DNA from 2 places in the Bacillus sp. PK3-067 genome. Region 2 is predicted to be linked to the other one. Evidence: riboswitches for the same ligand, from Rfam matches in the RefSeq annotation. Region 2 holds a riboswitch; the other holds the start of a gene.

Region 1 (15,271 bases), 970 kb from region 2:
ACAAAAATATCTTGTATGAAAGGAATTATCTCTTCCAATTCAGTTGCATTCGCTATCGGAACAGTTAAAATTTGATTCTTCTCTGGAAAACCGATTTGAAAAGCAGATATAAAGTTTCGTTTAGATTCTGTTAAAAGTGCGGCTATTGATATAGAAAGAAAAGAAATAAAAAATGACATAAGGAGAATTAAGAAAAACAGTTTATTGCTTTTTATATTTTTAAAAGCTAGGTACATGTCTGTGCTCCTTTTAAATAAGAAGGAGATGATGAACATCTCCTTATCCAAATATTTATAAAGACAACTGTTTAATGCTTTTTACCACTGTAATCGTAAGTTACCATTACTATCAAAAGTACCTTTGTGTGTATCTTCTTGATAGTCATTATTTTCATTAGCATAATGCTCAGAGTATAGTCCTTTTGCACCAAAGGCGTTATATGCACCATTACTCACAGTTGCGTTTAATACTCTTCCAGATTCATGGGATCCTAATTTGTCTGAAGCGCTTTCAATATATGAATTATTTCCATTTGATTTAATAAAAGAAATTGCTACTGAACAACGAGATGCATTTTGATTCGTAGTAGTTTGAGCTCTATAAGATAGTAGGTTACCGCTTAGAGTTGGATAGAATGCACTTGTTGAGATTGATGTTGCTAATAATACTAAAGTCGTAATTGAAAAAACTTTTCCTTTCATTAATAATCACCTTATAAATTAAATAGTTTTGTAGCGCTACATCGTCATAATACCTCTCAAGTAAATTCTCCTCAATAAGACACCTCTATGTTTTACAAACTCTTTAAACACTTAAACATTCATACATTTTTAAAAAGTAACGTATAAGTAGCAATATAAAAAGGCTGCAGAGAAATTCTTCTCCACAGCCTAATATTTATTTTTGCAAGAACGCCTGCAAATCTGCAAATTGTCTCTTTGCATCTTCATAGCCTTGCTCATATAGATTTTGTAGTTTTGCTGTATCTTTTTCCATACGATCTACTTGAAGCGGTACTTCTGGACGAATAACAAATAAATTCCCAGCTTGTTCTTCTTTTTCAATATAGTGAAGTGTTTCATTATACACTTCATAACGATTTAGCATCGTGTTCACAAGGTTCGGATATTTTTTATAAGCTTTCGCAGCAATCCACCCAAATCTTGATTTTTTCTTTGCGTAACCATGATTTCTCGTTAAAATTACGACTGATTTTTTAAATCCATCTTCCTGTGCTTTACGAACTGGAATTGGATCAGAAATCCCGCCATCTAACAGTTGCTTACCACGATAATTTACTACTGGTGCAATGAAAGGCAATGAACTAGACGCTTGTAATAAATTTAGCGCATCATCATTCGTGCCTTCTTTTTCAAAATAAACTGATTGCCCTGTTTCACAATCCGTCGTTCCTACAAGGAAACGTTCCGGGCTATTAAAGTATGTTTCAAAATCAAACGGCACATGCTTTTCTGGGATTTCGTGAAAAATGAAATCCATATCAAATAGCTGACGTTTTCTCCATAAGTTTTTATACGATAAATATTTCGGATGTGATGCATAATCAATATTGACCGTTTTATTTCTATTTCTTTGTCTGGAAAGATACGACGCTGCATGACAAGCACCAGCTGATACACCGATTACATATGGAAAATATAAATCTTGTTCCATAAAGTATTCTAATATTCCGCCCGTGTATACACCACGCATACCGCCGCCTTCTAATACTAACCCCGTATTTTCAAGCATGTTACTCTCTCCTCTATATATATTGACTCTTTAATTATTCACCATGTTAAGTATCTTTTTCTATTATATATGAGTTCTTTCAGAAATTATATTTAAAAGACTTGAGAAAAAGGAGTTTTTTCTTCCAATTATATTTCCAAATGACCGGAGACATCCTTTATAAACCTTTGAATAAAGTCTTGCTCTTCTTTCGTATATCCATCTAAAAGTAACAACCACTTTTCTTCAGCTAGCTTATGCAATTTTTCATGAGCTTTATATATTTCATTCCCACTCTCCGTTAAGCTGAAGAAGATTTCTTTTTGATTATCTAACATTTGCATCTTCTCAACGAATTGCTTTTGAAACAACTTTGTACAAATTTTAGAGATTGCTCCCTTCGTCATGCCCATTTCTGTCGTAATTGCCGTTACATTCATCAAACCATTTTTTCCGATACATTCGATTACATGTAACTCAGATAAAGACATACTACTTACGCCTGTCTCACGAAGAAACTTCTCATTTTGTCGTTTTAAATGTTCTTCTTTTTTATGCAAAAGTGTACGAATGTCCGACAGTATTTCCATTTGCTTCGTTGCATGCTTCAATCCGTTCGCCTCCTAAGTTTCCAAAGAAACAATTTAACTATATACCATTTTAAAACCATTTTTTCATCTTTACAAGTAAGAAAATCATGTTAAAATAAATTTAGTTTCCAAGGAAACTAAAATACAAGGAGGTTAACAAGATGAAAAAATCTAAACTAACTTTCATTTTATATGTTGTCTGTATTAGTGCCTTACTCGGTTCCTTCGCTCAAAATATTTACACACCTATCTTACCGATGATTCAAAATTCTTTTCACACTTCTCTTTATCTTGTAAATGTAACAGTTTCACTTTTCACATTCGTTCTTGCAATTATGCAGCTCGTATATGGACCTTTAATTGATACAAAAGGGAGAAAATCTGTCCTTATCCCTAGTTTAGTCATTAGTACAATTGGTTCAATCGGATGTGCTTTTTCGGCAAACATTTATTTATTTCTCTTTTTTAGAGCTGTTCAAGCTATAGGAATAGCGGCTATACCTGTAGTTTCAGCAACGATTATCGGCGATTTATTTGAAGGAAAAGAACGCGGAGAAGCGATGAGCCTATACCAAATGTTACTTGCCCTCGCACCTGCAATGGCTCCTCTCATAGGTGGTTATCTTGGCAGTATAAATGGTCACTTATCTGTATTTCTCTTTTTATCTACACTTGGCATTATCTTATTAATTATAAACATTTCACTACTCCCAGAAACAAAGCCAAATATAATTAAACAATCTAAAGCACAAAAGAATTACTCTCTTATCTTAAAAAATAAAACTGGATTTTCTATTACTCTTATTGGCTTCATTCAATTTTGTATTTACTTTTGCTTTCTCGTTTTTTTACCGAGTATTTTAACAAATTCATTTCATTTAACTGTAAATAAAATTGGTCTTATGTTTGTACCAATGTCTCTTTCTATCATGCTAGGAAGTTTTTGCTACAAGTTTTTGCAAAAACGCCTCACAACAAAGCAAGCTTTATTTATTACGAGTTTCTTCAATATTATATGTGTCGTTTTATTCTCTTTCACATATAACATCAATATCCCATTCATCATTATCGTTACATCTTTGTACGGTTTTAGTATGGGACTTTCTATGCCAACTCACACTACTTTATTAACAGAAGAATTCGTACAAGAACGCGCAACAGCTATCGGTATGTACAACTTCATCCGCTATCTTGGTATGGGCACAGGGCCACTTATAGGTGGATTTCTTTTATTTAACCAAAATTACTTTTGGATTTTCTTCCTAGGCGCAATTATATTTTTACTTGTAATCTTATATACAATGAAAATGCTAAGTTTTCATTCTGTACAAAAAGCAAAATAGAGCCCCAAAAAAGGTCGGCTCTATTTTACCCTCTTTGATCCGCAACAATATGAATATCAATATACTTTGTTTGTCTCATAATTTCATTTACAATAGAACCTTTTCGAATTTCTTCCCACCGCGTTCTCGCTGATTGCCCAAGTAAAATTTGTGTTACTTGCAATCTTTTCGCGACTTCAATAATAACATCCGCTGGCTTTCTTCCCTTTGCTTCTTCTAATACAAAACTCGCATCAAATTGATTCGTGAGCGTCTTCCACTCTTCAATTGTTTGTTTTTTACCAGCTGAAAGAGAGTCTATATTTTCTCTTTCAACATTTAATACATACAATTCAGCATTTAACCGATCAGCCATGCGCCATCCCCGTCTTATTAATTTCTCCGCTGTTGAACTGTATTGTACACAAACAAGAATTTTTTCTTTTACGCCAATTGGTTCTATTACTGTTTGGCTAATTTTCTCGTCCATATCATCGGCCACCTCGCGAAGTGATAATTCCCTAAGTGCTCCTAAATTATTAAGCGTAAAGAAATTTTGTAAGCTTTGCTGAATTTTTTCTTCTTTATATATCTTTCCGTCTATTAACCTCTTCCGAAGTACTTCCGGTGTTGCATCAACGAGCTGAATTTCATTTGCTTTTTGTAAAATAAAATCTGGAACTCGTTCTCTTACTTTTACATTCGTAATTTGAGCTACAATATCATGAACACTTTCTAAATGTTGAATATTAAAAGCTGATAATACCGATATACCAGCCTCTAACAATTCCTGCACATCCATATAACGTTTTTTATGCTTAGAACCAGGAACATTACTATGCGCAAGTTCATCCACTACGACTACTTGCGGCGCGCGTTTTTTTATTCCTTCCACATCAAGCTCATAAAATACCTTTCCTTTATACTGTATTTCTTTCAAAGGAACTTTTTCTAAATCAGCAATTGCTTCTTCCGTCTCTTTTCTTCCATGCGTTTCAATTAAACCAATTACAATATCAATTCCATCTTTTTTCATTTCCCTTGCATCAAAGAGCATTTTATAACTTTTTCCTACGCCTGGAGCTGCTCCTACATATAACTTTAACTTTCCGCGATTTTGCTGACGAATATATTCTAAATATTCCTCTGGCGTTCGCCTTTGAAACTTCGGTTCATAATCATCTGCATACACAATAAACACTACCTTTCATTCGAAACAACGCTACCTCAATCCGTTAGATTGAGGTAGCACTGTTACTATTTCATTAATTCCTGTAATGCCAAATTTAGCTTTAAGACGTTTACGCGGGTCTCTCCAAATAAACCAAGCGCAGCACCTTCTGTTTGATCTTTAATCAATTGATTAAGTTTTTCTTTCGGAATATTCGTTAATTTCGATATGCGATCCACCTGCACAGAAGCTGCCTTCGGACTAATATCAGGATCAAGCCCTGAACCTGAATTTGTCACTAAATCTATCGGTACTTCTGTAACTGGAACGCTCGGATTTTGTTTCTTCCACTCTTCAATACTTTTCTCTACTCGTTTCTCTAAATCTGGATTAGATGGTGCATAGTTATTTGAACCAGATGCTTCAGCCTTATATTCAATACTAGAAACACGCCCTTGAAAATAACGTGGATCCGTGAAGTTTTGCCCGATTAATTTAGAACCAATCACTTCATTTTTATCATTATATATTAGACTTCCATCCGCATTATCCTTCATCACGGCTTGTGCAATACCAGTAACAATAAGCGGGTATACAAGTCCGCACAACACTAGAAATGTAAAAGTAATACGGATAATTGGTGATAGTATACTTTGTTTCTTCTCCATCTTTTTCCCCTCTTCCTTATATGAACAAGCCGACAATTATATCAATTACTTTAATTCCAATGAACGGAACGATAACTCCGCCAAGCCCATAAATAAGTAAGTTTCGGCTAAGCAATGCATTAGAACTCATCGGTTTATATGCAATACCTTTCATCGCTAACGGAATGAGTAATGGAATAATAACAGCGTTAAATATTAATGCTGATAAAATCGCTGACAGTGGTGATGTTAATTTCATAATGTTCAATGCCTCCATTTGCGGAATCGCAAGTGTAAACATTGCTGGAATGATTGCAAAATATTTTGCTATATCATTCGCAATACTAAACGTCGTTAAAGCACCTCGCGTCATTAACAATTGCTTACCGATTCCTACAACCTCAATAATTTTCGTTGGATTCGAGTCTAGATCAATCATGTTTGCCGCTTCTTTCGCTGCTGTCGTACCACTGTTCATCGCTAATCCAACGTCCGCCTGTGCTAATGCTGGAGCATCATTTGTACCATCACCTGTCATCGCTACAAGTTTCCCTTTATCTTGCTCTGCTTTAATGACAGCAATTTTATCTTCCGGTTTACACTCGGCAACGAATTCATCTACTCCTGCTTCTTTTGCAATGGTTGCTGCTGTTAATGGGTTATCCCCTGTACACATAACCGTTTTAATCCCCATTTGACGTAACTGTTCAAAACGTTCACGCATACCAGGTTTTACTGTATCTTTTAAATAGATTAAACCGTAAATACGATTATTCACTGCAACTACAAGTGGTGTTCCGCCCTCTTTTGAAATGAAATCTGCTTTTTGATTTACATCTTTCGGAATTGTTCCACCTTGTGACTGAACCCATTCAATCACGCTACCGACAGCACCTTTTCTCACTTTCGTTCCGTCCTGTAAATCAACACCACTCATTCTCGTTTCTGCTTTAAACGGAACAAACTCACCTTGTTCTGCAAGTTCTCTATTATATGATATAGATTTTCCCTGCACATACTCGATAACAGATCGACCTTCTGGTGTTTCATCTAAAACAGAACTAATAGCGGCCCACTTTCCAACTTGCTCAATCGTTTCATTTCCTACAGGCAATAATGTATGAGCCATTCGGTTCCCAAAAGTAATTGTACCTGTTTTATCTAAAATAATTGTATTAATATCGCCCGCAGCTTCTACTGCTTTCCCTGACATCGCTAGCACGTTAAATTTTGTCACCCGATCCATCCCCGCAATACCAATCGCTGATAGCAAACCACCAATTGTCGTTGGAATTAAACATACTAACAACGCTACAAGTACAGCAGTATCAATTTGAAAACCTAAATAATTTGTAAAAATCGGCAACGTCACAACGACGATTAAGAAAATAAGAGTTAAGCTCGTTAATACTGTATTTAAAGCAATCTCATTCGGCGTTTTTTGACGAGCAGCTCCTTCTACTAAAGAAATCATTTTATCGATAAATGATTCACCAGGATTACTCGTAATGACAATTGTAATTTCATCACTTACGACCATCGTTCCACCTGTTACGGAACAAAAATCACCGCCTGCTTCTTTTATAACAGGAGCTGATTCACCTGTAATTGCAGATTCATCTACAGATGCTAATCCTTTGATTACTTCGCCATCACTTGGAATCATTTCTCCTTGTTTTACGATAACAACGTCACCTTTTCTAAGATCAGTTGCTGAAACTTGGACAATGTCTCCATTTTCTTTTACTACATTTGCAAACACATCTTTCTTCGACTGCTTTAAAGAATCGGCTTGCGCTTTACCACGACCTTCTGCTAATGCTTCTGCAAAATTCGCAAATAAAACTGTAAATAATAGAATGAGAGAAACTGTTATATTAAACCATCCTGGTATACTACTAGAACTGCTTGGAAGAAAAGATAAAATGAACGTAATGATAAATCCAATTTCCACAACGAACATAATCGGATTCTTTATCATGACTTTCGGATTCAATTTCGCAACGGATTGCTTCATCGCATGTGTTACGATATCACGATCCATCGTTTTCGCTTGTCTAACTTCATCTTCTACAGCATGTATTTGTGACTCATTTACTTGTTTTTCTTTTACTACTACCGGTCTCATCATTTACCCTCCATTACTTCAATGTAAGAAATTCTGCAATTGGACCGAGTACTAACATCGGGAAGAATGTTAATGCACCGACAATTACAATTGTTCCGATGAAGATGCCACCAAATAAACTATTATCTGTACGGAACGTTCCGACTGTTTCTGGCACTACCGTTTTTTCTTTCAATGAAGCTGCCACAGCTAGCATCGTAATTAAACTGAAGTAACGTCCTAAAAACATAACTAAACCAGTCGTAATATTCCAAAACGGTGTATTATCTCCTAATCCTTCAAATCCAGATCCGTTATTCGCAGCTGACGATGTATATTCATATACCACTTGCGTCAAACCGTGGAAACCGGAATGAGAAATAGCATCCGTCCCTAAATTTGTTGAAAGAGCTAATGCCGAAAATCCTAAAATGAGCAATGGATGAAATAAAATCGTGACCGCGATTAATTTCATTTCCTTACCTTCAATCTTTTTACCTAAAAACTCTGGTGTCCGTCCAACCATTAACCCAGATATAAACACCGCGATAATTGTATACATAATAATGTTTACAAAACCTGCTCCAACGCCGCCATACACAGTATTTAACATCATATTTACAAGCGGAACTAAACCGCCAATTGGTGTTAACGTATCATGCATCGTATTAACAGCGCCTGTTTCAGCAGCTGTCGTTACCGTTGCGTATAGTGAAGAAAATACTGTTCCAAATCGTACTTCTTTCCCTTCTGTACTTCCTTGTACATGTTCGATACCCATTCCATTTAATGCCGGGTTCCCGTTTAGTTCAGATGTCGTAATCGTTATAAACCCTAGTAAAAATACCATAAATAGTGACACGAAAAGGATGCGGCCTTGTTTTTTATTTCCGACCATTCGTCCGTACGTAAATGGAAGTGCTGTTGGTAATAACATCATAAGCATCATTTGCAAAATATTACTCATTTGTCCTGGATTTTCGAAAGGATGCGTAGAGTTTGCTCCGAAAAATCCACCGCCGTTATTTCCAAGTTCCTTAATGGAAACGAATGATGCAACAGGTCCACGTAAAATACTTTGCTTTGCACCTTCAATCGTTTGTGCTGTAACCGCCCCATCTAACGTTTGTGGTACGCCAAGTGCGACAAAAACTAGTGCCGCAATAAATGCAATAGGAAGAAACACTCTCGTTAACGCTCTCGTAAAATCAACGAAAAAGTTACCAAGTTCTTTTCCAGCAAGTCCTCTTATAAAAGCCATAACGAGCGCTAATGTCGTTGCTGGTGCCGCAAACATTAAAAATGTAATTCCGATTAATTGTGATAAATAAGATAAACCATTTTCACCGCTATAATGCTGTAAGTTTGTATCAGCCATAAAACTAATTGCTGTATTAAAAGCGAGCGTAGGCTCCATCCCTTCAATATGCGCTGGATTTAGTGGCAGCACACCCTGTAATCTGAAAATGAAGTATACGACAACGATCATAAATCCATTTAATAAAACTAATGATAATGCGTACTGTTTCCACGTTTGATTGTATGCTTTTACACCCGTAATTTTAAAAATAAGTTTTTCAAAAGGCCCGAATACTTTATCTAACGTTTTGCTACCTTGAAAAGCTTTTTCTAAATAAATCCCCGTTGGCTTTGCTACTAAAATAAACAAGAGCATTGTAATAATGACTGCAACCCAAATCATAATGAATGATTCCCCCTAATTAAAACTTCTCTGGATTTAATAATGCATACACTAAATACACTGTAATTGCTGCGACAATAACCGATAAGACAATCATCATGATTGCTTTCCTTCTTTCACAACTTTATCTGACCAACTTGCAAGACTTGCCATCGATGCAACTAATAAAATAAAAATCCCGACCATTACAACATCTAACATAACTATCCCTCTCTTTTTGTTAAAATTTACCATTTAAATATTAAAAAAGAACACTGAGCTCTACTCAGTGTTCAAAAAATGAACAACAAAAAGTAAACCTCCTCTCTAAACGCTTACGAGGTTAGCTGTCGGATTCGGGCCTAAAGAGTAGCCCTACTTTCAAAACTGAAAGATTCACCCCAAGTGACGATGCACAAAATTGGTTCCCCCGCTCCATTTCTGGAACTCAGCGATTTTAGGTTTTTTTGGAAATTTTATGAATGATTTATGAGAGTAAATATACTCCTCTATATTTCACTTGTAAAGGGGTAAATTACTGAAAATAATAATATTTACATTCATTTAAACGCTTACATTGAAGATTATTACTGTTATTTCATCTATTTTCTTTATTTCTCTTTTCTTTTCTTAAAAATGACCTTTTAAATATGAAATAAAAAGAGCGAATGACATGAAGTGCATAGCTTGTTGCACTCAGCATTCGCTCTTTTTTATTCAACCTTTATTCTCCTCGTAAAAATGCACGTAAATTTCTCCCACGAATATAAACTTGTGTCAATTCTGCATGTAGCTGCTCATACTCGGTAATATCCATCTCTAAATACAAAGCATCTTTTGATGGTAATATAATATATGGCCCTGGAAAAAGGGGATCAATCTGGACCAATTCTTGAACTCGCTCTACCGATACTGCCCAACGATTTGCTATATCTCCAAGTAATAGTACCTTCATCATTTCTTCCCCCGCCCTATTCAAAAAATAAAAAAGAAATATTATCACAATTTGTAAACACGACAAACTTAGCTCCAATGGTTTCATAGAGCCTCGCTGGATATCGTTTATTCCTTGTAACAACAGTAATAGGTGCTTGAAAAGAAAAACGAATGTGTTCTGTGAAGAAACTAACGATTGGAAGCTCATCCCCTAGTAAAATGACCTTCTTAATACACTCACAAATACTAGTAAAATCCTGCTCCTTACTACAACTATAAGTCCAATCAAACCCACAATTCCTAACTTCAGCCGCTACCTCTTCATTTGCTGTAAAAATAACTAACTCATGTTGAAATGCAACTAGATCTCTTAAACTATTTACCTTACTTTCTTCTCCAACACAAATAAGTGTTAGTTCCATGTACCTCATCCTCCTTAGTATAAAAGAAATCAAACATAGATTGATATTCCCCTATACTAATCAGATCGATGAAGTGATGTATCCATCATGGCACCGTCCTCTCTCAAGACGCTTACGAAGTTAGCTGTCGGATTCGGGCTTTGAGAGTAGCCCTACTTTCAAATTTGAAAGATTCACCCCTAGTGACACTGCACAAATTGGTTCCTCCGCTCCATATAATTGGACTCAGCGTTTACAAAAAAATATATTCTGGCTGATATATTACTCCTGTATTTTGAAAAAGTAAACAGAAAAAAAGCCAGTTATAAAACTGGCTTTTCACTTATCTATACACGCGTTTTATTCACTTTATACGCAAAATGATTCGTTGGTCCATGACCACTACCAATATTCAATGGCTCTTCAATTGCTATACTAATAAATCGTTTTGCTTCTTGAACAGCATCTTCAATTGAGTATCCTTTCGCGAGTCCTGCTGTAACCGCTGAAGCAAATGTGCACCCACTTCCGTGCGTTTGCTTTGAAGGAATTCGCTCGCTTCTAAACTCAATAAATTCTTCTCCATCAAAGAGGAAATCAATTACTTCATTACCTTGATATTCTGCATGTCCGCCCTTCATAAGCACATATTTAGCACCTAATTCGTGCAATACTTTTGCAGCTTCCTTACTATCTTCAACATTATGAATCTCCACCCCAGTTAACACTTCTGCTTCTGGAACATTCGGTGTTATAACGGTTGCTACTGGTAATAAATATTCTTTTAATGCATGAACTGCTTCTTGCTGTAATAATGATGCACCGCCTTTTGCGATCATAACGGGATCTAGCACAATATTATTCCAGCCAAATTTTTTAATTTGTTCTGCAACAATTTGAATTATTTCACTACTAAATAACATTCCTAGTTTCACTGCATCTGGTGTTAAATCCGTACCAATTGAATTCAGCTGTTCTGTAATACCTTCTAACGGAACAGGATATACCCCTTGAACGCCAAGCGTGTTTTGAGCAGTAATTGCCGTAATAGCCGTCATTCCGTATACACCAAGCTCTTGGAATGTTTTTAAATCTGCCTGAATTCCAGCACCGCCGCCGCTATCAGACCCTGCAATTGTTAAAGCTTTATTCACTTTCATCCCATTCATCCTTTTCTATCCAAAATAGCGATGATAAATTGTTTTTGCTTCGCTTATATCTTTCGTTCCATGTACGAGCACACGGCCATCTTTAAAGGCTACTAACCTCTTGTCTTCAACAGAAAATGATAGTAAATATGGATTTATATTTAAATCATTTACACGACCTTCCAACAACTCTTTATATTGTTCAAAATTCATTTCATCTTTATGAGGTGGTCTAATTTGAACTGTATTTCGCCCGCATAAAACTGCTGTTTTTGATGTGTTTTCTTTATTTAAATACGGATATAATGCATTCTCTCCGCATGAAGGACAATTATGCTGGCGAAGTTTTTGCACATTCATACATGAATACTCATTCTTCCACATATCAAACGATACAAGCCCATCTCGAAGTGATTCGTAATCTTCTACTAACAGTTTAAGAGCTTCTGTTACTTGATGAGAAACGACAAGAGATACAGCAGGTGATATAATACCCGCTGTATCACATGTTGCCCCGCCAAGCGGAATCGACTGTAATAAACATGATAAACATGGTGTTTTACTAGGAAGGATTGTGTAAGAAAGACCGTAACTACCTACACATGCACCGTAAATCCATGGAATAGAATATTTTTGTGATATATCATTTACAATAAAGCGCGTTTCGAAATTATCAGTCGCATCAATAATTACATCAACATTTATAACAAGTTCTTCTAGCTCTTCAGCTGTTACATCTTGAACGAGAGCTTCTATTGTTACATCACTATTAATCTCTTCTAAACGTTTTTTAGCCGCTATAGCTTTTGGGAGATTATTCTTTACGTCGCTCTCTGCATACAATTGTTGTCTTTGTAAATTACTCCAATCTACATAATCACGGTCAACAATTGTTATCTTGCCAACACCTGCTCTTACAAACATCTCTGCATTTGCACTACCTAATGCACCTGCACCGATAATAAGCACATGCTTTTCTCTTATCTTTTGCTGTCCTTCTTCTCCAATTGGAGAAAATAGTTCTTGGCGAGAATATCGATTATTCAACTACGCTCATTCCTTCTAAAGGACTACTTGCAGTTGCACAACGCTTACGTGCAATACGACCTGCTTCAAATCCTAAACGGCCTGCTTCAATACTTAATTTCATTGCTTGTGCCATTTTAATAGGATCTTTTGCTCCTGATACAGCTGTATTTAATAACACGCCATCTGCTCCTAATTCCATTGCAAATGCCGCATCAGCTGGGCTACCAATACCGGCATCAACGATAACTGGTACTGTCGCTTGTTCAATAATGAAGCTCAAATTTAATGGATTTACAATACCAAGTCCTGATCCGATTGGAGATGCTCCTGGCATAATCGCATGCACGCCAAGCTCTTGTAATTTACGTGCTAATACAACATCATCAGATGTATACGGAAGTACGATAAATCCTTCTTCCAGTAACATTTCAGATGCCTTTAACGTTTCTACCGGATCAGGTAATAACGTTCTATCATCACCAATAACTTCTACCTTTATCATGTCACAAAGCCCAGAAGCTTTTGCTAATTTTGCAATACGAACAGCCTCTTCAGCGTTTTTTGCTCCTGCTGTATTTGGTAATAACGTATATTTTTTCACATCAAGTTTCTCTAATAAATTAGGTTGCTTTGCATCAAAGATATCCATACGACGTACTGCAAACGTTAAAATTTCAGCTTCAGAAACGTCAATTGCCTTTTGCTGTACGTCAAAATCAGGGAATTTACCTGTTCCTAATAAAAGTCTAGAATGAAATGAAAATGGTCCAATGTTTAACATAATCAACCGCCTCCTACGAAAGTTACAATCTCAATTTGGTCTCCATCAAAAACAGATGTATCTGTATGATCATCTTTTTGTAAAATATCTTTATTACGCTCTACTACAACAATTCTGTTATCTAGCTCTAAATGTGTAAGTAGCTCAGCTACTGTTTTTACACTCGCTGGCACTTCAATTTGGTTACCATTAATTTTTAAATTCAAACTTCCATCCCCTTTCTAAACTCTTCTAGAAAGCAATGAATCTAGCAAATGATTCTCTTGCTTTCCTTCTATTAAATCAGCCATATATTGGCCAGAAATAGGACTTAATAAAATACCGTTTCGATAATGGCCCGTGCAAGCATATAAACCTTTTATTTCTTCATGCTCTCCCATATAAGGAGCTTCATGATTCGATTGTGGTCTTAATCCTGCCCACGTGCTTTCCCATTCTGCTTCTTTTAAAGCTGGCAATATTGTATAAGCACGCTCTAATATAGAAGTTATACTTTCTGGCTGCACAGTTTTATTGAACGTATGTGGCTTCATTGTTGCCCCAATTACGTAACGTCCACCGCGCTTTGGAGTAATGTAAAATCTTTCTTGAAAAATAGGTGCTTTTAAAAGTTGTTTTCTACTTCTTACCGCAACCACTTCTCCTTTAACTGGATATGTACCCCAATCGCGGTGAAAATAACTGAGTAACTTCGTGCTCCATGAACCTCCTGCAATAACGACTTTCTCACATGTGACAATACCTTCACTTGTAATAACTCCAGTCACTTTATTATTTTCAATACGGATATCAAATACTTCTGTCTGTTCATATATATCAGCACCGGAAATCGCTGCAGAATGTGCGAATGCTTTCGTAAGCTCTGGTGCAATAACATGACCGTCTTTCGGATAATATACTGCTCCTATAATAGATTCGGATAGATATGGCTCTTTTTCCCGCACATGGTCTCCCGTTAGAAAATAAGAATCTTCACCTGTTTTCTGCTGCCAATCCATAATGTGAAGAATTCTTTCCTTCTCATCTTCATTTTGAGCAATACGATAAATTCCTTTTTCTTCATATCCAATATCAACACCCGTCTTTTCACGTAAAACTGCTGCAAGTTGTGGAAATATAGCTCGGCTTTCTCTAGCAAGTTCAAATAGCGGATCATACGCATCCCATTCTGCCTGAACACCAAGTAAACCAGCAGCTGCTTTTGAAGCTTCCGATGCAATACTTTGCTTCTCCACAATCGCTACTTTATGTCCTCTTTCTGCTAGAAAATGTGCAACTGAACTACCAATTACACCACCACCAATAATCGCTACATCATACTTCTCACACATGTTTTTCCGCCCACTTTCTTATTGATTCCTTATAAGATTTCGCTTTGCTATACGGGTTACTACTACTTACAATTCCAGACATAACTGCTATACCGCTTACACCGTTAGTAAGAACATCCACTGTGTTTTCTGGGGTAATTCCTCCAATTGCTGTAATCGGTATAGATAAACACCTTGCAATGTCTGAAATTTCTTCAAGCCCTCTCGCTGGCACACCTTTTTTACAATCTGTCGGAAATACATGGCCATAAACGAGTGAATCCGCTCCATTTTTAAAAGCTACTATTGCTTCATCTAGCGAATGCACAGAATAACCGACATGCAAATACGAAAACTTTTCTTTCACTGACTTTACATCTGTACTTCGATATCCTAGTTGAACACGAGGAATATTTA
Region 2 (15,271 bases):
TTTGAGATGGTTAAAATAGAGAACGTTCTCACCGTGATCTATGTATGAACCATCTCTCCCAACTGTTATTGCTACAGTACTTACTTATTGTTATAAAATTTTTCATATGTGCTTAGTATGAATAATATTGTATAAATTTTCTATTTCATCGAAATTCTCACATTCACACAGTGAATATATTACGTAAAAATATTATTCATTTCAAACTAAACAACATACGTAAATATGAAATTTCGTTTTGTTTTCATATAAGTTTTGTACTGTAAGGTCATTTAAACACAGCTGTTTATATAACGTAAAGAAGTATTTTCATTCCCTTTATTTTCAAGCTTTCATGTCCTTATTTCAAAATATAATCCGATTCACTTTATCGATTGAAATATCTACATATCACAACAGAAAACACTACTTGCAAACAACTGGTGAAATTATATTGATATAATTTTTAACCCCGTATGCAATTATGCATAGCATATACACAAAAAGGATAGCTTCATTTTCATGAAACTATCCTTAAAAAATCTTCTTATTTTTTCAAATGATATGGAACTGTCGTAATAACAACATTTCTTTTATAAAGTAAATACGCACGTATGAGTAAACTGGATTGATTATGAAGAATGTTATGCCAACCTTTTTTCGGAATGAACTGTGGTATAACGACCGTAACGCGGTAATTCGATTCACTTGCCTTATATTGCACTGTATCAATGAACTTCGTTAGCGGCTGAATAATACTTCTATAATGAGAATGTAATGTAACAAGCCTTACTTCAGGTTGCCACTTCTTCCATTTCTCTTCAAATTTCTTTTCTTCTTCTCTGTCAAAAGCAACATATACAGCGATAACTTGATCTGCCGAAAGAGACTTCGCATAGTTCAATGAATTTTCTACTACATGCGTCATACCTGCTACAGGAACGACAATTACATTCCCCTCAATTGGAATAAGAGGCTCGCAAGTTTTTAAACTTAATTGATCACCCACTGCATCATAATGCTTCTTAATTCGATGGAATAAGAAGATAATAACTGGTAAGAAAATAAGAATCGACCAAACTTGTGCAAATTTAGTTAAAAAGAACATGCTCATTACGATAAAACTAATAACTGCACCAATTAAATTAACCGTTAATCTTAAAGCCCATCCTTCAGGCTTTTCGCGAAGCCATTTTAATACCATTCCTGTTTGAGAAAGTGTAAATGGAATAAATACACCTACTGCATATAGTGGAATTAAATGTTCTGTTTGTCCTTGGAAAGCTACAATTAAAATAATCGAAGCAACTCCAAGTATAATAATACCGTTTGAGTAACCTAGACGGTCTCCTCTAATCGTAAACATTCTCGGTATGAATTTATCTTTTGCCAGGTTAACCGCTAATAAAGGAAATGCAGAATAACCTGTATTAGCAGCAAGAATTAATATTAAAGCTGTTGTACCTTGTATGAAATAGTACATGAAATTACGTCCAAATGTTTGTTCAGCAATTTGAGAAACAACTGTTACTTCTTTACTCGGAGTCACTCCGTAATAATAGGCTAAAAACACAATTCCTGAAAATAACACAGCAAGTAATGCACCCATTGCAAGCAATGTTTTTGCAGCATTGTTTGGCGCAGGATCTTTAAAGTTCGGAATTGCATTTGAAATTGCTTCAACACCTGTTAAAGCAGAACTACCTGATGCAAATGCTCTTAGTAATAAAAATAAACTAATCCCTGCAACTGGTGTACCAATCGGCGCATGTAAAGTGGGTGAAACATGACCAGTTAAAATATTATATATGCCTACACCAATTAATATAAATAATGCTAAAACGAATAAATAAACAGGATATGCTAAAACGGAAGCTGATTCCGTTACTCCTCTTAAATTTAAGATCGTAATTAATATAACAAATATAACCGCAATAATTACGTTGTGTGCATGTAAGCTAGGAAATGCAGACGTAATTGCATCTGTACCAGCGGACACACTTACCGCAACAGTTAAAATATAGTCAACTAATAAAGATCCTCCAGCAATTAAGCCTGGATTCATCCCTAAATTTTCTTTTGATACAACATACGCTCCCCCGCCATGCGGATAAGCAAAAATAATTTGACGATAAGATAAAATAAGGGCTGTCAATAATACTAATACCCCAACAGCGATCGGAATGGAATACCAATAAGCGATCGCTCCAACACCTGCTAAAGCAATTAAAATTTGCTCTGGACCGTAAGCAACTGATGACAATGCGTCAGAAGATAAAATAGCTAAAGCTTTCGTTTTATTAAGCTTCTGTTCTCCAAGCTCCGTTGATTTTAACGGTCTTCCAATTAAAAATCTTTTAATAGATGAAACCAATGCTGTCCACTCTCCAATAATTTTGTACGAACTTTACTGCTTGTTACAGCCAGTAAACGATTTCCTCAGAAAACAAAAAATGTCTACAAGCCATAGCGAAATAGACTTGTAGACATTATTTTTTTTGTCGCACAAGCTCCACCTTCCTTCTCAATATAACGCTTACGAGGTTAGCTGTCGGATTCGGGCCTATGAGTAGCCCTACCTTTTTCAAGGATTCACCCCATCGGATTATGTACTAATCCGTAAAAACGGGTCCCCCGTACCATGCGGTTTCAGCGATTTAGAAAATTGAAACTGTGGATTATAATACTCCTTTATTTTCAAAAAGTAAACAAAAATTTTTAATAAGAAAAAAATTAAAATGATTGCGCATAATCCACTGAGAAATATACATAATGAATACTAAAAAATCCGCAAAGGAGACCCATATGTCTAAAGAAAAGAAGCCTATTTTTTCCGATTCATATTTAGATGCAGTAGCAAATGAAATTAATCAGTTATATGGTAAACGTGAACAGGAAATAAATTTGACAGATAGAACGAAAAGAAATAAATAATTTGTCATACAAAAAATAAAAAAGATAGCAATACACTTATATATTGCTATCTTTTTTATTTTTTCATACATCTAATTCTATTACAGATCTGTTAAAGGTCATCTCTTCATACACCTTTAAATTTTGATATATAGTGCCTAATAATGGTGCCGCTATAGAAAATTGCTCTGCTACATCCAGTAAATATCCTTGCAAGTGCTTCCCTTCAATAAACGAACCCTTCTCCATATCACGTTGCATCGATGACTTCATATCATACGAAATTTTATCAATTGTTTTCATATGTTCCTGGACAATATTAACCTTTATTGGAGCTCCTAATACTCTCATGATTTGTACAGATTCCTCAAATACATTACGGATAAAATCACGGCCGCCTTCACTTTCACGGATTGGTCCAATTGGTGCACGCATTAACGTTGTCACACCGGACATTACAGTAATAAATAAATATTTATGCCACATATCTTGCGTAATATTTTCACTTAAAACAAAACTAGATTTCGTACCTGCAAATGCTTTAGAAATATGCTTTACTCTCTCTGAATTTTGAGACTTAATTTCTCCAAACACAAGTCTGTTGGCAGCGCTAGTTTGTACAATTTCTCCTTGATCGTTTAACGTCGTCTCGATAAAGCATAAACCGCCAATTACTTTTTCTTCGCCGAATTCTTTTTGTAATAGCGATAAATGAGCGATACCATTTAACAATGGAATGATTACAGTATTTTCGCCAACAAACGGCTTCAAATCTTGAATTGCCTCGTTTAAGTGATACGCTTTTGTTGAAAATAAAATGACATCAAATGGAGAAGTTCTCTCTTCTTTCGTTATTAATTTCGGTTGAAAGGAAAAATCCCCGTTAACACTTCGGATTACAAGTCCTCTTTCCTCTAATTGTTTTTTCCGTTTACTACGAACAAGAAATGTAACATCTTCTCCCTTTTCGACTAATCTGCCACCAAAAAATCCTCCGACTCCACCAGCGCCTAATACTAAAATCCGCATACAGCATCCCCCTTTTCAAAATAAAATTTTATAACTTTTAGTATACATAACATTATACATGTCCTCTGCTAAATAAGCTGAATTTTCACTCTCAATTGAGTATAAAAGAGTGGTTATTTTCAAATAAATTTGGGCATGTTGTTTCTATAGCATATATGGAAAGGACACAATGTAGATGGAGGCAATACAATCAATTGAGGAAAAAGGTGTAGCAACAGCTATATTTCAATTTATATTCCCGTTTTCGTTTAAAGCTGGATATGAACAAGAGATGTTCCCTTTCTTACAAAAAAACGATTTTCGTCCTTTTCGGCTCGATCATCTCGATGATGAAAATACATATTATGGGGAGTTTAAAGTTTCACATCAAAATATGGAAGCATACTATCTTTCATTTACAAATAAAATTCTCTTTCCTCACTCAGAGCATCAAAAGGGCTTGCAACGTTATTCAAAGGACCTTAACTTAACTGGACATTTAACAACAAACCGTATTTCAATCCCATTCAAGATACACTCTATTGATGTAACACTTTGTCCTTATGAACTTGGCTTCTTAACAATTCGAACAGAAGTAAACACTGCTCCAAACATGACTTTATCTGAAGCAATCGAATTCGCTGCTCGCTTCCGTGTACTTGAAACTAAAAATGATACAAATGAAACTATTTGTATTGAATGTAACGGAAAAAAGTATTCCCAAGTTGAAAAATTCATTTTTGGTTATTTATTTCATGGCGTAACTGATTTCTTTGAAAAGAAGAGATTAAGAAGTTCATACTTTCAAACCTTCCCTTTCTTCGAAGACCAAAGAATGTACGTCCAAACTTTATTGTCGCTAAAAGAAGGTATGGAGCTTAATGAAGTGGATGTTTATCGTACTTCTAGTCTTTCCGGATTAACAAGTGATGGTAAGCCATATGTGAGCGCAAATAACCTTCCTTACATTCATGACTATTTAAAAAAACACGCTTACCAGAGATGGGCTCCAAATCGTTATTTCATAATGGAAGAACATATTTTTACATGTGTAACAAATGAAGGAGAACGTAAAATCGCTAAACTTGCTAGTCAAATGTACGGAGAATTTTATTACGCTTTATTATTAAACCTATTCCATAAAATTGTTTTATTAAAAATGGCTAACGCCTATGCTGAGCTAAACATTGAACAAGATACTAATGAAATAGAGAAATTAATTTATTCGATCAATTCGTTCACTGCTAATTATTTTTCTTTAGAATTAGTATCCCAATCACAAAGTGAAGATATTTTCTTTCGTTTAAGAAAACTTTTTAATATTGAGGTTCTATACTCGAACGCGAAACAAAATCTTGATAGTTTGTTTAAATATCAAGAAAATGTCGCCTCTAAAAAAGATAGCCTCTTATTGTTAATTTTAACGCTCTACTCTGTAGTGGGCCAAATGTTAGGGTTTACTATGATTGACCTTTTAAGAAACACCGATTCAAACAAAATATCGTCACCTCTTGAATTTTTCGCTCTATTAATTGCGATTAGCGGCATTGTCATTTCACTTATTTTAGGAGCCCAAAGTTTATACCAATGGGGTCTACAACATAAACGAAGAAAAGCTTGGGTAAAACAAACTGTACTTTCTGCCGTTAAAGAGAAAGAAGATAAAAATTAAAAAAGGTTATTTTCAAATTCTTGGTGCGCTGCAGTAAGTGAAATTTTTATGAGCGATTTTCCGATTATATCGGCGCAACTCGAAATATATCAGCGATTTTTTTAATATATCGACTTACCGACAAATGACAGGACCGGATAATAAAAAAAGGGTGCTCCAAAATAAAACTTGGAGTACCCCTTTTATTATACGAATTCAGTTTACTTCCCTGCTTCGATTTGCTCTAATGCAGCAGCTACTTGCTCTTCCGTTAATTCATGTTGTATTACGTAGCGGTTACGTGGACTTACACGACATTCATGAGAACATGCACGTAAATATTTCGCTTCGTTTTCTTCAGAACATAAAATTTTCTTATTACATTCTGGATTTGAACAGTTTACATAGCGCTCACAAGGTTCACCTGTAAAGTGGTCTTTACCAACGATAACATGTTCTTTTTGGTTTACTGGTACAGCAATACGCTCATCGAACACGTAACATTGTCCATCCCAAAGCTCACCTTGTACCTCTGGGTCTTTTCCGTACGTTACAATTCCGCCGTGAAGCTGACTTACATCTTCATAGCCTTCACGAACTAACCAACCAGAAAACTTCTCACAACGAATTCCGCCTGTACAATAAGTTAAAATCTTTTTACCTTCAAGTACTTCTTTATTTTCACGAATCCAATCTGGTAATTCACGGAATGATTCGATATCAGGTTTAATCGCACCTTTGAAGTGACCTAAATCAAACTCATAATCATTTCGTGCATCAATGATAACTGTATCTTCTTGTTTCATTGCTTCATAAAAATCTTTTGGCTCTAAATACTTCCCAGTTATTTCGTGTGGGTTAATGTCATCTTCTAGACGAAGTGTAACTAACTCTGGACGAGGACGCACGTGCATTTTCTTGAATGCATGACCATCAGCTTCATCTATTTTAAATACGATACCGTCAAAACGTGGATCATTGTTCATTGCTTCCATGTATTTCTCTGTTTGTTCTACAGTTCCAGAACAAGTTCCGTTAATACCTTCTTTCGCTACAAGAATTCTTCCTTTTAATTCAAGTGAATTACAAAATTCTAAATGCTCTGCCGCGAATTCTTCTGGGTTTTCAATTGTTGTGTACATGTAATATAGTAATACTCTGTATGGTTTTGTAGTTGCCAATGTATTTCTACCACCTATCTAATTTTTAAAATCATGTATAAGTTAACGTTCATATCAAAACATATATAATAAGAAAATGAATCCCATTTTCTTTTCTTTATACTATTTTCTATCAGTTAACAAAAATAAAAAACAAGATTACACATCAAAACACTATGGTTATGTTGTAATCCCAATATATTATATATCATACAAATGCAATTCCATCAATTAATATGCTGGATTATCGGCTTTATGTTCACATAAATTTCAAAATTGACCCTTTAATTTATTATGTTTCCCCACGTCATCACACCATAAACTCCCAATTTATTTTACGTTATCACACCATCCATTGCATAAAGGCATATAATTTGCATTAAGGAAACTTTCGTGTTCAAATGAAATTATCATATAACATATTTAAATGTATTGAAATAATGAGTAAGAATAAATACAATAATTTCATCAAGTTAACATTTTAAAGGGGAAAACTACTATGAATAAAGATATAGCAAAAGATGAACATCTCCCTTCTGAAAGTACAACCGTACAATCAGCTCACTTAGCTTTAAGTGGAGAAACAAAAGGCTGGAAAAGACTGTTACCATTTTTAGGACCCGCTTTTATAGCGTCCGTTGCTTATATTGATCCTGGCAACTTTGCTACAAATATCGCAGCTGGTTCACAATATGGATATTTACTATTATGGGTTATACTCGCCTCTAACTTAATGGCTGTATTAATCCAAACTTTATCAGCTAAATTAGGAATTGCTACAGGAAACAATTTACCCGAAATAGCTCGTGAAAACTTTCCAAAGCCTGTGTCTATCGGTTTATGGATACAAGGTGAACTAGTTATTATGGCTACAGATTTAGCGGAATTTATTGGAGCTGCATTGGGGCTTTACTTACTATTTGGAATCCCGATGCTACCTGCCGCTTTAATTACAGCAGCCGGATCATTTATTATCCTTGAATTTCAACGTAGAGGATTTCGTCCACTAGAAGCTATTATTACAGGAATGATTTTCATTGTAGTAATTGCTTTTGGGATTCAAGTTTTTTATGCAAAACCAGAATTAAGTCCCCTTCTTTCAGGACTATTTATTCCAAAATTCCAAGGTGTAGACAGTATATTACTTGCAGCAGGGATTTTAGGTGCGACAGTTATGCCGCATGCAATATACTTGCATTCTGCATTAACACAACGCCGTGTGGTCGGAACAACTGACGAACAAAAGAAAAAGATTTTTCGTTTCGAATTTATCGATATTATTATTGCAATGGTTATTGCTGGAGCAATTAATGCAAGTATGTTAATTGTTGCTGCTGCACTATTCTTTAAAAACGGCTTGCACGTTGAAGATTTAGATGTTGCTTACACTCAATTTACCAACTTAGTAGGTCCTGTATCAGCTGCTTTGTTTGGAATTGGGCTCTTATCAGCAGGACTATCTAGCTCTTCTGTCGGTACAATGTCGGGTGATATTATTATGCAAGGTTTCATTCGCATGCATATTCCGTTATACTTACGCCGATTTATTACAATGATTCCACCATTAGTTATTATCGCTTTAGGTGTAAATCCAACTTACGCTCTAGTCATGAGCCAAGTCGTCTTATCATTCGGTATTGCATTTGCACTAGTGCCACTTATTATGTTTACAAGTAACAAAAAGATTATGGGTGCACTCGTTAACCACCGTATAACAACATTTATCGCTTGGATAATTGCAGCACTCGTTATCGTTTTAAATATCTTCTTACTGTATCAAACATTTGTAGGGTAATGAGAAAAGGGTATTCCAATTTTAATTTGGAGTACCCTTTTTTTCATTATTTGTATTAATCCTATAAAGTCTTTTTAAAATAAATTTTATAATCTATTTCCAGCCAATAACTTCCTTACACCTTGAATAATCTTTATTTTCAGATTAAATTATATAATAACAAATACATTCTATTTTCATGTGAAAAGGAGCGAAAATATGTTTCCTTTATTAAAAACTGAAAGACTTATTTTAAGAGAACTTACCGAAGAAGATGCACCGCGTATACTACAATGCTTTTCTAATACTAATGTACTGCGCTATTATGGCCAAAAACCGTTACAAGATGTTGATCAAGTGAAACAAATCATTCATAACTTTAAGTTGAGTTACAATGCAAGAAACGGTATAAAATGGGGAATCGAATTAAAAGACAAGAAAGAACTCATCGGTACCATTGGTTTTCACGATTGGTCTTCTGAGCATAAACGAGCCAATATAAGTTATGCCTTTTTGCCTGAACACTGGGGAAAAGGATATGCGACTGAAGCTGTTTCTGAGGTTATATCATACGGTTTCCATACGATTCATTTAAAGCGGATTGGGGCAATTGTATTTCTTGAAAATGAAGCTTCCAATAAAGTGCTATTAAAACTAGGTTTTGAAAAAGAAGGAGTTCTAAAAAATTATATGTATCAAGATGATATCCCATATGATACGAATTTTTACGCTTTATTAAAATCGGTTTAATAGAATTCATGTGTAAAAAACCTTACTTTTAAAAAGTAAGGTTTTTTGTATTTATTCATTAGCAATATAAGCATTCTTATAAGTATAAATACCACCAAATTGATGCTTTTCAATTCCTTTTACATAATCCTTTTGTACATATGCTGAGCCAATATGATAAAGCGGCGCCACCGCAGCATCTTCTAATAATACCTGCTCGGCTTCTCGCAACGCTTTCCATCGATTTTCCGTATCTAGTACAAAATCCGTTTTCGCTTTCTTTATTAATTCATCGTAACGAACATTAGAATAATTCATTTTATTATTCGGATTCCCTGTCGTAAATAACTCTAAATAACTAATTGGGTCTTTATAGTCAGGTCCCCAATTTGCCATAGTTATATCGTAATCACCTATTTGTTCTAACTGTAATTTTTGCTTAAATGGCTGTTGTTTAATTTGTATCGTTAACCCTTGCAAATTCTTCTCTAAATCACCTTTTATATATTCTGCCATACGTATTGCGTTATCTTGTTCGAACGTTAAGAACTCTAGGTTTACTTGTTCTACCCCAAGCTCTTTTTTCGCTTCTTCCCAAAGTTTTTTCGCATTTTGCAAATCATATGAGGAAATATCTCCATTTTCTTTTCTAAAATCTTTACCAGTCACTTCATTTACATGACCAACTGGTACAAGTCCACTTGCAGGTTTTGCTCCGTTATTAATAAAGTGAGCAACGAAATCATCTTTATTTAACGCTAATGAAATAGATTGACGCACCTTTTTATTTGCTAACGCGTTATTTTTTTCATTAAAACGAAGCATAGCAATTCCAGGATCACTCGACATATGTAATTCCTTATTCCCTTTATACTTGTCTACAACTTGCGAATTAATAGGTACTCGATCTAAATCTCCGGCTTCATATAAATTTACAGCTGTCATTGTATCCTTTACGATATGAAAGTTTATTTCGTCTAATTTCACTTTCTTTCGATCCCAATATGTAGCATTCTTCTTTAATTGAAACTCTTGTTCATGCTTCCATTTTTCTAATACAAATGGACCGTTATATATGAGATTACTAGGTTCCAATGCATAATTGTTTCCTTGTTCGTTCAAAAATGATTCATGCTGTGGTAAGTATATAGGTAGTGCTAACAACTGTAAAAAATACGGAACTGGCTGTTCGAGTTCAACTTCTAACGTATAATTATTTATTGCTTTAACCCCAAGTGCATCAAGAGGCATTGTTCCCTTATTAATCTCTTTCGCATTTTTCACATAAAAGAGCATGTATGCATATTGAGATGCCGTTTCAGGATTAATTGCACGTTTCCATGCAAATATAAAATCATTTGCTGTCACACTGTCTCCATTTGACCATTTTGCATCTTTACGCAAATCAAATGTATATTTCTTACCATCTTCACTTCTTTTAAACGATCTTGCTACTGCTGGAATAGGCTGATCTTGATCATTTAATACATATAACCCCTCAAATATATTCTGCATAACGTGGGCTGATGTACCATCCATTGTTTTCGCAGTGTCCAGAGAAGGAATTTCTTCTGATACTGTTACATTTAACACTTGTTTTTTAACCTCTGTATCACTTTTATTCGCTTTATTATTACAAGCTGTTAATAATAAAGATGTAACAAGTGCCATTACCATTAAATGGCTCTTTTTTCGCTTCATGAGTTGTTCTCCTTAAATATAAAATATTATAAAGCGTAATATATTATAGCAGAAATACTAACAGAAAGATGCGACATTCTTTTGAATATTTATTCGTTCAAGAAAAAAGCTATCCTTTTAAAAGGATAGCTTTTTCAACTGCCACATAATTATCTATCTTTGCAAACCTCGTTTATAACGACTTGCTTCAAATATAATACGCTCTTCATCTAACGTTTTACATTCGCCATTCCAAACGACATGTTTTCCGTTAATAATTACATCGCTTATATCTTTTCCACTAGCAGCATATACAAGGTGTGATAACACTTCATCCGCTGGTTGTAAATGCGGCTTATTAGACGGGTCAATCGTAATAAAATCAGCACACTTACCAGCTTCTAGTGACCCTGTTTGTTTCATCCCGATTACTTCCGCAGCTCCTTTTGTCGCAAGAGAAAGAGCTGTTTCAACTGGTAATGCTGTTGCATCTTGGTGAATACCTTTTTGTAATAAAGTCGCTATGCGCATTTCTTCAAACATGTCTAAATTATTGTTAGATGCAACACTATCTGTTGCAATTCCTACTTTTATTCCTGCTTCTAGCATCGCTTTTACATTCGCTATACCAGAACCTAGTTTTAAATTACTATTCGGATTATGAGCTACTCGAACGTCATTTTCTGCTAAAAATGCACGCTCATCGTCATTTAATACTACACCGTGTGCAATAACTGTTGGGCGTTTAAACAATCCGCAGCTCGCTGCATATTCTACTGGACGTTTTCCATATTGTGCTTCAATATCACGTACTTCACGCTCTGTTTCAGAAAGATGGATATGAACCATCGTTTGATTCTCTACTGCAATCCGTGCGCACTCTTCTAACAATTCTGTACTACATGTATATGGACTATGTGGTGCAACCATCGTAGTTAACATGCCACTTTCGTTATAGTAACGCTTCACATATTTCTCAGCTTCTTCAATCGCTTTCTTTTCATCGTCTTTCGTTCCGAAGCTAAATAAAGTCCTTGAAACAGCAGCTCGCATCCCGCTCCTTGATACCGTTTCCATAATTGCGTCTTGATCTACTCCAATTGGATTAAACATGTCAGAGAATGATGTTGTACCACTTTTCACCATCTCAAGTAATCCTAATTCCGTACTAGCGACCGCAATTTGGGGAGTAAATTGACTTTCCAGTGGCCAAATTCTCGTCTCAAGCCACGGCTGTAATAACATATCATCGCCAATACCTCTTAGGAGACTCATTACAACGTGTGTATGTGTATTTACAAGCCCTGGTAAAACCCACTTTCCTTTCATGTCAATTACTTCATCTACTTTAAAATCATTTGCAAATTCTCCGCTCTTTACATCTATAATTTGATCATTTTCTACAATGATATATCCATTTTCTATCACTTCGTTTTGTTCATTCATCGTTACAATTGTAGCGTTTACATAAGTTGTTTTCAAAAGTATTTCCCCTTTCAACTCTATGAAGTTCCCTTTAATAAGTTACCACCATTATAGTAACTTATTAAAGATTAAGAGTCAAAAGATAATTTTAATTCTTTCGTTATTTTTCCCTTCAAAATGCTATATTGTTTTTCATTTGTATCTGCAAATGCTTCTTCCCAATTTGACTTTTCATCCATATAATTCAATTTCCCATTGAATTGAGTCTCTGTAAAATCAAATCTCTGCCCATCTATAAAGTTATAAAAATGCCACACGCACCCTATTTTTGTCTTTTTAATTTTCCCTCCACATATATCTTGAACGACTAGAGCCGTTACACCACACTGTCCCTTTGCTGGATTTTCAATTGTCCACTTTGAACTTGTTTCTATTGACCAAGATCTTATTAACGCCTCATATATTTGCTTTTTCTTTACATCATCCATTCTAATCTTCCCCTACTATTAATAGTTTTACACATCATATTTCAAAAGAGGCAGTAAACGACCCTTAAAGACAGTTGATGGTGTCTCTCCTATTAACTGTGCTCCCATTTTCAAGTAATATCCTTTTGCATTCGGATCACTATCAATTGTAAAACTTTTTAATCCTAGTTCATTGGCTTTTTCTATTACATACTCCCAAAGTATTTTCCCGTAACCTTTTCCTTTGTAATGAGGATGAATGTACAAGAAATCGAGAGCTTTATCATTACGTAAAAATGAGAAAAAACCAATCTTCGCATTATCGTTTACTAAAACATATACAAAATTATTTTTTATGTACTCTTCCGTAATTGTTAAATCTTCCTTACAAGCAAGTATGAATTCTTCACTATAATTCCACGTTGCTTTTGAATGTAGTGCGAGTTCACTTAATTCATTTGCTTCACTTAATAATGCTTCTCTTATCTTCATGATTCTTTTTCCTCACTTTCAATATGTACACTACTAAATTGATTCGGAAAGCACTTCAAAAAAACCTTTAATTCCCATAAAATAGAAATTAATTTTATAAATCTTTATTATAATCAGTACGATTTTCAACAATTTTTTTAAAGAAAAAGAACGCCATCTCTAAAAGTTGGCGTTCTCTTTTTCTAAAATTTAATCTTCAAGCTCACTCATTCGTTTTACTATTTCGTACGATACAAACCTATACAGTTTCTACTATCGCTTCAAGCATTGTTCCATTTTTAGCATAGTTCGTATGCCAAGAAAAAGCTTTTTCTAAAATATGAGGAGTTTGTCCACCTCTTATTTTTGCTTCTTCGTAATAAGCTCGTAGCTGTTCACGATACATTGGATGTGCGCAATTCTCAATAATAAGTTCCACTCTTTCTCTTGGCGCAAGTCCCCTTAAGTCGGCATATCCCTGTTCAGTGACGATAACATCTACATCATGTTCAGTATGGTCTACATGAGAAACGAAAGGAACGATACTTGAAATGTTACCACCTTTCGCAATCGATTTAGTAACAAAGATAGCTAGGCGAGCATTTCTTGCAAAATCGCCAGACCCACCAATACCATTCATCATTTTTGTACCTAAAACGTGAGTAGAGTTAACATTTCCGTATATATCTAATTCTAATGCAGTATTAATTGAGATTAATCCAAGGCGACGAATAATTTCAGGATGATTGGAAATCTCTTGTGGACGCATCATTAATTTGTCACGATATTTTTCAAAGTTAGAAAATACTTGTTGCATTTTCTCTTCAGAAAGCGTGATAGAACAACAAGAAGCAAAATTGACTTTTCCAGCATCCATAAGATCAAAAACTGCATCTTGTAAAACCTCGGAATATACTTCTAAATCTTCAAATTCTGAATCTAACATTCCATGCAATACGGCGTTAGCCACTGAACCAATTCCTGATTGTAACGGCGCTAAACGATTTGTTAATCGGCCTACTTTGACTTCTTCTCGAAGGAATTCTATTAAATGCTGTGCCATAATAACAGTTTCTTCATCCGGAGGAACAATTGTCGATGGCGAATCCAATTGATTCGTAAACACAATTCCCTTTACTTTTTCAGGATCAATTGGAATACCGATTGTTCCAATTCGGTCATCTGTTTTCACAAGCGGAATTGGAAGCCTCTCCCCTTGTTTACCTGGTTCATATAGATCATGTAGCCCCTCTAATTGCGCGGATTGAGCCATATTCATTTCAATAATAATAGACTTAGCATTTAAGGAAAACGCTAAGGAATTTCCAATTGAAGTGGTTGGAATAATCATTCCGTCCTCTGTAATCGCAACCGCTTCCAAAATAGCGAAATCTATATCCAGAACGTCAGCACGGAGTAACTCTGCTGTATGAGACAAGTGTTGATCCACAAATAAAAAGTCTCCGTTATTAATTCCTTTTCGCATAGTAGTGTCAGCTTGGAAAGGTAATCTTTTCCCTAAAATTCCTGCCTCAGCAAATAATTTGTCTACATCCGATCCTAAAGAAGCCCCAGTATAAACATTTACTTTAAAAGATTCATCATTCTTAACTCGGTTTACAAGCGCAAATGGGACTGCTTTTACATCACCTGCACGTGTAAACCCACTTAAGCCTAAAGTCATTCCACTTTGAATCCAGGAAGCTGCTTCTTCAGGTGTAACTACCCGATCTTTTAGACGTTGATCTCTGATTCTATCTAAATTGTTCTCCATATGTAATCCCTCTCTCATTGAATATTCACAATTATTTTACACATTAACACTATCAAAATAGGGATTTTAGTATACAATGCCGAAAATTCAGACAGAACAGCAAATCTAGGTTCTAAAGCAGAAAAATTTAGAATCCTAGAAGTTTACGGAAATAACTAGCGTATGATTGACTAACTGGTACTCTCTCACCATTATCCATCGAAAGTACAAAAGTAGAATGGGTATCAGGATAAATCGCTT

What was found. A riboswitch is a leader RNA that binds a small molecule or an ion and turns the genes downstream of it on or off. The one in region 2 is predicted to bind cyclic di-AMP.
Region 1: it holds a riboswitch for cyclic di-AMP, as region 2 does, so the genes downstream of both, M1D73_RS03900 (hypothetical protein) here and M1D73_RS09020 (APC family permease) in region 2, are expected to answer to the same signal.

What each region holds. Positions count from the first base shown of each region.
Region 1 is NZ_CP096490.1:751,266-766,536, reverse strand. It holds gene M1D73_RS03965 (ABC transporter permease) at 1-236, opposite strand, end outside; gene M1D73_RS03960 (hypothetical protein) at 318-701, opposite strand; gene M1D73_RS03955 (patatin-like phospholipase family protein) at 898-1,752, opposite strand; gene M1D73_RS03950 (MarR family transcriptional regulator) at 1,881-2,342, opposite strand; gene M1D73_RS03945 (MFS transporter) at 2,483-3,664, shown strand; gene kdpDN (KdpD-like non-kinase potassium sensor) at 3,690-4,844, opposite strand; gene kdpC (K(+)-transporting ATPase subunit C) at 4,901-5,482, opposite strand; gene kdpB (potassium-transporting ATPase subunit KdpB) at 5,499-7,589, opposite strand; gene kdpA (potassium-transporting ATPase subunit KdpA) at 7,603-9,270, opposite strand; gene kdpF (K(+)-transporting ATPase subunit F) at 9,290-9,367, opposite strand; gene M1D73_RS03915 (SipW-dependent-type signal peptide-containing protein) at 9,367-9,471, opposite strand; cyclic di-AMP (ydaO/yuaA leader) riboswitch at 9,568-9,713, opposite strand; gene M1D73_RS03910 (hypothetical protein) at 9,848-9,970, opposite strand; gene M1D73_RS03905 (hypothetical protein) at 9,974-10,207, opposite strand; gene M1D73_RS03900 (hypothetical protein) at 10,221-10,607, opposite strand; cyclic di-AMP (ydaO/yuaA leader) riboswitch at 10,701-10,848, opposite strand; gene thiD (bifunctional hydroxymethylpyrimidine kinase/phosphomethylpyrimidine kinase) at 10,934-11,746, opposite strand; gene thiF (thiazole biosynthesis adenylyltransferase ThiF) at 11,762-12,781, opposite strand; gene thiG (thiazole synthase) at 12,774-13,544, opposite strand; gene thiS (sulfur carrier protein ThiS) at 13,547-13,750, opposite strand; gene thiO (glycine oxidase ThiO) at 13,766-14,875, opposite strand; gene tenI (thiazole tautomerase TenI) at 14,868-15,271, opposite strand, start outside.
Region 2 is NZ_CP096490.1:1,716,645-1,731,915, reverse strand. It holds gene M1D73_RS09020 (APC family permease) at 527-2,353, opposite strand; cyclic di-AMP (ydaO/yuaA leader) riboswitch at 2,498-2,644, opposite strand; gene M1D73_RS09015 (hypothetical protein) at 2,785-2,913, shown strand; gene panE (2-dehydropantoate 2-reductase) at 2,977-3,921, opposite strand; gene M1D73_RS09005 (hypothetical protein) at 4,097-5,572, shown strand; gene trhO (oxygen-dependent tRNA uridine(34) hydroxylase TrhO) at 5,773-6,732, opposite strand; gene M1D73_RS08995 (Nramp family divalent metal transporter) at 7,211-8,506, shown strand; gene M1D73_RS08990 (GNAT family N-acetyltransferase) at 8,705-9,235, shown strand; gene M1D73_RS08985 (peptide ABC transporter substrate-binding protein) at 9,287-10,915, opposite strand; gene M1D73_RS08980 (bifunctional S-methyl-5'-thioadenosine deaminase/S-adenosylhomocysteine deaminase) at 11,069-12,394, opposite strand; gene M1D73_RS08975 (YunG family protein) at 12,448-12,807, opposite strand; gene M1D73_RS08970 (GNAT family N-acetyltransferase) at 12,835-13,278, opposite strand; gene M1D73_RS08965 (acetyl-CoA hydrolase/transferase family protein) at 13,517-15,031, opposite strand; gene M1D73_RS08960 (LytTR family DNA-binding domain-containing protein) at 15,159-15,271, opposite strand, start outside.